2 regions of the Microbulbifer hydrolyticus genome follow, and region 2 is predicted to be linked to the other one. Evidence: predicted binding sites of a transcription regulator. Region 2 holds the regulator's gene; the other holds the start of a gene.

Region 1 (4,532 bases), 2.0 Mb from region 2:
AGCATCCGCACGGTAGACCTACCGATGACGGGCGTGCGGCATTTCAGGATGAGTCCCCCGAAACGGCTGCGGGTTCCCGCAGCCACAGCCGTTACGATTCGGAATATTCTCACACCGATTCCACCGACACCGCAGCAAAAGCCGGATCCGATATTGATGCGCTGATGCAACGCGCCGAAGCCACCATGACCCTGGCCACGGCCTGGTCTGAAAACTTCACCCGCCTTGTACACCTTGAATTCCAGCGTACGCTGGGTGCCGGCAAGCGCATTGTCTTGCTTTTGATGTTTTTGTTTTTCCTGGCCATCGCGCTGATTGTCAGCGTATGTGCCGGGCTCGGGCTGCTCGGCTACTATTTCTTTCAGTCCGTGTATATCGGCTTCGCCATTTTTATGGTGTCGCAATTACTGATTATTGGTGGGCTGGGACTTTCCATAAACAGCCTTCGCAAATTACTCGGCTTTGAAGAAAGCAAAAAGCAGGCAAGAGAGGCGCTCAACGATGTCACTGCGCTCTTTAAACAGACAGATTGAACAGTGTCGACAGGATCTAGATCTTCAACGGCGCAGCACGGTCAGCCTGCTGGAACAGCAGCGCGTGCAGGCTCTGGCGCAGACACAAAAAATCCCATTGCCGGTGGCAATGGGTGTTGCCTTTGCCAGTGGTTTTATCCTGCAACGGTTTTTTAATACCCCCGCGCCACATACCCTGCTTAACTGGTACCTTGCCCTGCGCGCGTTCTGAAGAACGTTCTCGGGGCCATATTCGGCCACCCCGCATTTTAAGCCGGACTGCCGCCGCGAGCTGCATCCGCCGGCCGGGATTTACCCCCGTCACTATCCAGCGCTCCCCGCCGGTTTCCGATCTCGATGATCTTCGCCGCCACATCCGCCAGCTTCAGGTTCATCTCCATCGCCCGTTGCTGCATTGTCCGATAAGCATCATCTTCGTTAAGACGCAAGTTGCGCATCAATACCCCTTTGGCGCGCTCGATCAGTTTGCGCTCGGTAAGTGCCCGACGGGTTTCATCCAGCTCTTCACTTACGCGATGGATATGGGCCACCTGGGAGCGGATCAGGTCGTAGAGCGAGTGCGCCAGACTCTGACCGTGCAGCGGCGGTACACCGGCGGTGGACGCACGGCCGTATAACCCTGGCACTTCTGGGTCAAACAATACCGCCAGTGCCGGCAAGCGGCTCCAGTCGGTGGATTTCATTTTCTGTAGCTGTGCATAGTGGTGCCCCAACTCCGATTGCGCATCCGCTACCCGCTTGCGACTCACGCGCAGCAAGCGGGCTGCCATGGCGTCCTCCAGCCGGTGCATGGAGTCAATACGCGCGGTGGCCAGTTGGTACCACACTTCACTTACCTCTGCGGCAATAGGCTCGCCGTTACTCAATCCGGCAATGACCCGACGCAGGCGGTTGAGGTCGCGTGTTTCGTCGCTGTCCTCGATGGCCTGCCAGCGGGCCTGCTCGGTATCCCCGGCAAACTCGAGAAACACTTCCAGGCTGCGCCGCTGGCAATCCTGTAGTTGCTCCAACCGCTGGTGCAGGCGCTCGTCAAACTGGCTACCCGCAAATCCGATAGCGCCCCAGGCCCGCTCCTGACCGGAAAACTCCTTGGCCTGCATAAAGTTGAACAGGGCAACCAGCAGGCGGGTCACCTCGGGGTCATCCGCGACGTCCGCGGCTTCAAATACGACCGAAAGCAGCCCGGCAATCAAGCGGCAGAATGCATCGGTAGACTCCAGTGCACTCACTTCAAACGCATCCACATGCCGGCGCAGCTCCTCAAGCTCATCAAGGCCATGTAACGAGTAGGCAATGCTGTTCAACAGGCGCATGTCCCGTGGATTGCTGCATCGTCCCTCCTGGAGATAATGGTCATGCAACAACTGCCGGAAGGTATCGGCACTTTTGCCGCTGAATTGCATCTGCTCTGCCCGCAGGGAGGAAAAACGGAACCCGGCGGATACCAGGTAGATATTGCTGATTCCGCGCTCCCGTTGCAGCTGATGGACCAGGTCGGATACGGTCGTTACCAGTTCACAACTCTCCGCCAGACGCTCCAGCGCCCGGATTTCGGAGCGCTTGGCGGCGAGCAGGAATTTTTCTGCATCTTCACTGTGCTTGGGCATAACGGCACTTCCCGGCAAAGAATGGTGGATACCCCTGTTCCAGCAATAAATATTCCAGCCGGGAACATGCCCCCTCAAAAATATCCCGGTGCCGATGAATGGCCACGCCCCCTGCACTACCACAGCGCAAATGCACCGCGACAGTGCAGCCGCTGTGCATCGCCGTAGTTATCTACGCCAGCGACATAAGTTCTTGCCCCGTTATCGCCCGTTCAGATCCCATAGCGCCGCTGGATAAAAGTTGGCACCGAGATTGCTATTAACTTTGATGTAGGGATCTTGTGCAGGGGGTTTGCGCAAGTCCTGCGGGGCTAAAGGCCCTTTACAAACAGACTTACTGGATAAAGGCGTCCATCACTTTCCGGCTTCGGCTGGACTGTGTGGGCGCTTTTTTTGTGCCCCGGAATAGCTGGTACACGCATTTTTAACCAGTGCGCGTACCGGCTAGCCAGCACAGGTGGACAACCGGTCTTCAAACTTCAACAAGGTGATAACTATGGCTTATCTCGTTCCCAACGAATTCGTGACCAAAATGGTCGATGCGGGGGAATCCAAAATTTTCATGTCGACCCGCGACACCCTGGTTCGGGCCTATATGGCCGGCGCCATTCTCGCGTTGGCGGCAGTGTTCGCAGTAACCATCGCGGTAACCACCGGCTCCCATCTGATTGGTTCCATTCTGTTCCCGGTGGGCTTCTGTATGCTGTACCTGATGGGGTTCGACCTGCTCACGGGGGTCTTTGTACTTTGCCCGCTGGCGTGGCTCGACAAGCGCCCCGGCGTCACCTGGGGCGGCATCTTGCGCAACTGGGGCCTGGTTTTTACCGGTAATTTTGCCGGTGCGCTGACCGTTGCAGTGATGATGGCCTGGGTATTTACCATGGGCTTCAACACCGACCCGGGCGCTGTGGGAACCAAGCTGGCCTCCGTGGGTGAAGCACGTACTCTGGGCTACGCCGAATACGGCACCGCCGGCTGGTTCACGATTTTCGTGCGCGGCATGCTGTGTAACTGGATGGTATCCATGGGTGTGGTTGGTGCGATGGTCTCTACCAATGTCAGCGGTAAGGTCATCGCCATGTGGATGCCGATCATGCTGTTCTTCTTTATGGCGTTCGAGCACTCCGTAGTAAACATGTTTCTGTTCCCCACCGCGATCATGATGGGCGGCGATTTCTCGGTAATGGATTACCTGATCTGGAACGAGATTCCCACGGCACTGGGCAACCTGGTAGGCGGCCTCGCCTTTACCGGTCTCACCCTGTACAGCACCCACTACAAAACTGCGCCCAAGCGTCAGCTGACGGCTGCTGCCGCCAAGCCGGGTAAAGAGGCGCTGGCCTGATATCGCCCCCTGGACTATTCGGGCCTTTGTGGACAGCTGGAGTAGTTTCCGCTAAGGCGCCGATGCCGGGTATAGCCTTGCAAGACCTTCTAAAACAGGGACGTTTTAGAAGAGTCCCCATGGATGGGTTCACGACGTGTCTTGCAAGGCTATACCCGGTAGCGGTGCCGCCACAGAACTTTCCGGATACCGGCAACTACGAAACCCGATACGACCTATGACCTCCCTCACCCTAGAAGCCGGCCAACATACCAGCGCAGGTTTAAAGACAGAAAATCAGGACAGCTGCGGCGCGCGTCTGCCGCCGGAGCCGCAACTGGGACTGAAGGGAGCCGCCTTTGCCATTGCCGATGGCATCAGTAGCAGTAGCGTCAGTGCCATCGCCAGCGAAACGGCGGTGAAAAGTTTTCTCGACGATTACTACTGCACGTCCGACGGCTGGAGTGTCCAAAATGCGGCCGAGCAAGTGCTCAAGGCCACCAACGCCTGGCTCTATGGCCAGACCCGACAAAGCCCCTACCGCTACGACAAGGACAAAGGGTATGTATGCACCTTCAGCGCCGCAATTTTCAAAAGCAGGGAAGCGCACCTGTTCCACCTTGGCGACTCCCGCATTTACCGCCTTCGCCGGGGCTCCCTGGAACAACTCACCCACGACCATCGCCAGTGGCTCGGCGAACAGCACAGTTACCTGAGTCGAGCCCTCGGCGTCGAACAACAGGTAGAAGTGGACTACCGGCGCCTGCCGCTGGAAGCCGGCGACCTGTTTATTTTCACCACCGACGGCGTGCACGAATCACTGTCGCAAAAAAGCCTGATGGAACATTTGGAGCAGTGTGATGGCAACCTGGAATCCGCAGCCAGGAATCTGGTGACCGCCGCGCTCGCCAACGGCAGTAACGACAACCTCACCGTACAGCTGGTGCGAGTAACCTCTCTGCCAGAAACCACACCGGACCTGATCGAGGAGGCAGGGAGCCTGCCACTACCGCCAATCCTTAAAAGCGGTGACGAGTTCGATGGCTACACCATCGAGCGCGAGATTCA
Region 2 (4,532 bases):
TCTGGATATTTTCGAACTGGCTGGCGAAGGTCTTTGCGAGCTGTTCAACCATATACACCGAGCGGTGGCGGCCACCGGTGCAACCAATGGACACAGAGGTGTAGCTGCGGTTGCTCTGCTGATAGGAGGGCAGCCAGCGCTCAAGGAAGCGGGTGATGTCCCGCTGCATTTCTTCGGTCTCCTCGTGAGAGCGCAGGAACTCGGCGACCTCGGGATCCATTCCCGTCTTGTTACGCAGCTCCGGAATCCAGTAGGGATTGGGAAGGCAGCGCAAATCGAAGACCAGGTCGGCATCGACCGGAACACCGTGTTTGAAACCAAAAGACTGGAACAGGATCGCCATGCCCGGTGAATCCTTGCCCACCACGCGGGATTTCACCTGGTCGCGCAGCTGGTGCAGGCTGAGGCTGCTGGTGTCGATGACCAGGTCGGCCATGGATGCCAGCGGGGCGAGGAGCTCCTTTTCGCGATTGAGTGCTTCCAGCAGGTGCGTGTGACTGTCGCTCAGGGGGTGCTTGCGGCGGGTTTCACTGAAGCGCTGTACCAGAACCGGTGAGCGGGCATCCAGGTAGATGACATCGCAGTCGATACCACTTTCGCGCAGGTCGTTGATGACCTTGGGGGCCTGGCGAACATCATGCCAGAGGTTACGGGCATCGATGCCGAGCGCGAGCTGGGTGTTTTCCTGGGGAGGCTGTTCGGCGACTCGCCGGATCAGCTCGGGCAGCAGGCTCGCGGGAAGGTTGTCGATACAGTTGAAGCCAACATCTTCCAGCAGTTGCAGGGCCGAGCTTTTACCGGAGCCTGAGCGGCCGCTGATTATGACCAGTCGCATAGACAAGCACTCCTTGCTGATACCGGGGCTGATGTACCGCCGGGATGGCTAACTTGAGCACGGCCGGCAACGGGGTGCCGCCAGTACACGCGATAGCTATTATGCCGCGGCGGCGCTGTTTATGGCCAGTGCGTAGAGGTCGTCGCTGGTGGTGGCTTCACGCAGCTTTTCGCGTACGCGGCTGTCGCTGAACAGGGCGGCAATTTCCGCCAATGTGTCCAGGTGCTCCTGCTCGGAGTCTTCAGGAACCAGCAATGCGAAAAGCAGGTCAACCGGCTGGCGGTCGATGGCATCAAAATCTACGGCGGGAGAGGTAGTACAGAGAACGCCGATGGGCTGCTCACAGCCGGGCAGGCGGCAGTGGGGGATGGCAACACCCTCGCCAATACCGGTGGAGCCCAGGCGTTCCCGGGCTACCAGCTGGTTGAACACGGTATCGGAATCCAGATCGGGGTATTGTTCTGAGATCGCCTGGGCGATGTTGAGTAACAGCTTTTTCTTGCTGCTCCCCGCCAGATGGCAAAGGCTCAGGCGGGGAGAGAGTAATGCTTCCAATGTCATAACTTACTGATGATCTAGCGGTACAGGCCAGCCGGTAACCTGGGTTGTGTTACGACTAGCGGTGACTGCGTAACTTTTCTTTGTGTTTCAGCAGTTGCCGGTCGAGTTTGTCAGTCAGCGAATCGATCGCTGCGTACATGTCCTCTGACTCCGAATCGGCAAAGATATCCTTGTTTCCGTTCACGTGAACCCGTGCCTCGGCCTTCTGGATAAGTTTGTCGACGGACAGGATGACCTGGGTATTGGTGATCAGGTCATTGTGGCGGGAGAGCTTGTCCAGTTTGGTCTGGCAGTAATCGCGAATGGCCGGAGTTACGTCTACATGGTGGCCACTGATATTGATCTGCATGGATTTCTCCTCATCGGGTACAACACAATTGGGCTGCACCCCCGCACAGGGCGGCAACCCTACTAGGAAGTGCGCCAGAATGGAAGGATACACTCAATGTCTGGCTATTGGTTGCCCAGAAACTGACCGGGGTAGTGTTGAACAGCCCTATTTTGTGACTGATCTATCTATATCAGTCGTTTCCGCTCGCTGGAAGATGGTATACCCATGGACTCGCGGTATTTGGCCACCGTGCGGCGAGCCACCTTGATGCCCTGGGAGTCGAGCTCCTGGGTAATCTTATTGTCAGACAGGGGTTTGCGCGGCTGCTCGGCGTCGATCAGTTTGCGGATCAGGGCGCGGATGGCGGTGGAGGAAGCATCCTCGCCGGAGTCGGTGCTGACATGGCTGGAGAAGAAGTACTTGAGCTCGAAAACCCCGCGCGGAGTCAGCATGTACTTCTGAGTTGTAACCCTGGAGATGGTGGACTCGTGCATGCCGATGGTCTCGGCGATGTTGGCCAGTACCATGGGTTTCATCGCTTCTGGCCCCTGTTCGAAAAAGCCCTGCTGCTTTTCCACGATGCAGCTGGCCACTTTCAGCAGTGTCTCGTGGCGGCTCTGCAGGCTTTTCAGGAACCAGCGCGCTTCCTGTAAATTATCGCGCAGGTAGTTGTTGTCGCTGGAATTGTCAGCGCGCTTGATCAGTGAGGCGTAGGTATCATTGATGCGCAGCTTGGGCGTTGTTTCCGGGTTCAGTTCCACCACCCAGCGATGCTGCTTGCGGCTCACAATCACATCGGGCACCACGTACTGGGGTTCTTCGCCGCCAAATGCTTCACCTGGGTAGGGGGTGAGGGTCTGGATCAGGCGCATGACCTCGCCGAGCTGTGCTTCGCTCAGGCGGGTGCGACGACTCAGTTGGCGAAAGTCCCGTTTGCCCAGCAGATCGAGATGCTGGCCCACAACAGTTTGGGCCTGAGCGAGCCAGGGGGTGTGTTCGGGTAGTTGGCGCAGCTGCAGGAGCAGGCTCTCACGCAGGTCTCGGGCCCCGCAACCTGCGGGTTCGAGCTGCTGAATGGTCTTCAGCACCGCCTGCACTTCGTCCGTGTCGACCCCGAAGGCCGCAGCCATTTCGTCGAGGTCCGCGTCGAGGAACCCGTTGGGGGCGATGGCGTCGATCAGGGCCTCACCGATCAGTTTGTCGATATCGGTCAGTGGGGTCAGGTTCAGCTGCCACACCAGGTGATCCTGCAGGCTCTCTGAAGCGGCATTGCGTTGCTCGAGCGCATAGTCTTCGCCGTCGCCGCCGCTGTAACTGCCACTGGTGTAGATGTCGTCCCAGCGGGTGTCTACCGGCAGGTCATCCGGGATTTCGCTGTTCCATTCGCCGTCAGCGGAGGATTCGTTCTGGGCCTCGCGGGCACTTTCGCGCTCGGCGGTTTCCCGCTCCTGTCCTTCGGAGCTGGCGGGGGTGTTCTGGTCCTGATGGGACTCGCCGGCATTTTCATCGAAGTCCGATTCCAGCAACGGATTGCTGTCGAGTGCCGACTGGATTTCCTGTTGCAGATCCAGCGTCGACAATTGCAGCAGACGAATAGCCTGCTGCAGCTGCGGTGTCATCGTCAGCTGTGTGCCGAGTTTTAACTGGAGTGACTGCTTCATATGGGGGTTGCCGGCAGAAAAATCTGGCGTTGGCCCGCCGCGACAAATTTGATGCTTGAAGCGGCGGCGTAAAGCTCATTTCCTGCAGACTACCGCGGGGCAATTCGGAACACAAGGGGCGGGTTAAGCAATAAGCGTGCCGAAAAATTTTGAGACTCCGGTCACAGGGGGGTTAGGTATGATGACTGCCTAAAGAAAAGGGAAATGGGCAGATGAAAATACCTGAATCTGCCTAGATGGTGAACTCATGTCCCAGATAGACATCTTTCACTTGTTTGTTTTCTGCGACGTCCCTGGGGTTTCCGGAGGCGATAATATGGCCCTCACTGACGATATAGGCGGTCTCGCAGATGTCCAGGGTTTCGCGCACATTGTGGTCGGTGATCAGGACGCCGATACCCCGGTCGCGCAGATGGCGGATAATCTGCTTGATATCGTTGACGGAGATAGGATCCACGCCGGCGAAGGGCTCGTCGAGCAGGACAAAAGCCGGGTTGGTGGCCAGGGCGCGCGCAATCTCCACACGTCGGCGCTCGCCGCCAGACAGCGCCATGCCCAGGCTGTCGCGGATATGGGTGATGTGAAACTCTTCCAGCAGGGCTTCCAGCTGTTCTTTGCGCTGGCTCTTGCTGAGGTCCTTGCGAGTTTCCAGGATGGCGAGAATATTGTCGGCCACCGACAGGCGGCGAAACACCGACGCCTCCTGCGGAAGATAGCCAATCCCCTTGCGAGCACGGCCGTGCATGGAGAAGCCGGTAATGTCTTCGCTGTCGATCAGCACCTGTCCCGCGTCTGCCTGAACCAGTCCGGCAATCATGTAGAAGCAGGTGGTTTTACCTGCGCCGTTGGGGCCCAGCAGTCCAACGACCTGGCCGCTGGATACGCTCACGGAGACATCCTGGACGACTTTGCGCTTTTTGTACTGCTTGGCGAGATGTAACGCTTTGAGCGTCGGCATGGCGAATTCCGGTATCTAGTGGAGCGGCATTGCGGCTCCAGCTTGGTAATTTTTTCGGGTATTTGCGCTTGTGACCTCAGTGGGAGGCTACTGGCCGTCTTCGGCCGGCTTGGATTCCGGCTTCCAGATCATTTCCACGCGCTTCTTCTCTGACTGCCCCTGAGCCTGCATCTGCTCGCTGTTGAG

Evidence for each region. The regulator sigma-54, encoded in region 2, starts transcription at its own class of promoters, with help from an activator protein. The targets are predictions, from matches to a motif close to TGGCACANNNNTTGCNNT.
Region 1: GTQ55_RS04595 (formate/nitrite transporter family protein) is a predicted target of sigma-54. The motif match lies at 2,383-2,400, and genes of this name have one in related genera.

Annotation. Positions count from the first base shown of each region.
Region 1 covers NZ_CP047491.1:1,094,839-1,099,370, reverse strand. Annotated here, with positions in the region: gene GTQ55_RS04610 (hypothetical protein) at 1-533, shown strand, start outside; gene GTQ55_RS04605 (hypothetical protein) at 502-744, shown strand; gene GTQ55_RS04600 (nitrate- and nitrite sensing domain-containing protein) at 782-2,140, opposite strand; gene GTQ55_RS04595 (formate/nitrite transporter family protein) at 2,637-3,485, shown strand; gene GTQ55_RS04590 (bifunctional protein-serine/threonine kinase/phosphatase) at 3,703-4,532, shown strand, end outside.
Region 2 covers NZ_CP047491.1:3,098,075-3,102,606, reverse strand. Annotated here, with positions in the region: gene rapZ (RNase adapter RapZ) at 1-835, opposite strand, end outside; gene ptsN (PTS IIA-like nitrogen regulatory protein PtsN) at 935-1,396, opposite strand; gene hpf (ribosome hibernation-promoting factor, HPF/YfiA family) at 1,452-1,745, opposite strand; gene GTQ55_RS13300 (RNA polymerase factor sigma-54) at 1,913-3,388, opposite strand; gene lptB (LPS export ABC transporter ATP-binding protein) at 3,621-4,346, opposite strand; gene lptA (lipopolysaccharide transport periplasmic protein LptA) at 4,434-4,532, opposite strand, start outside.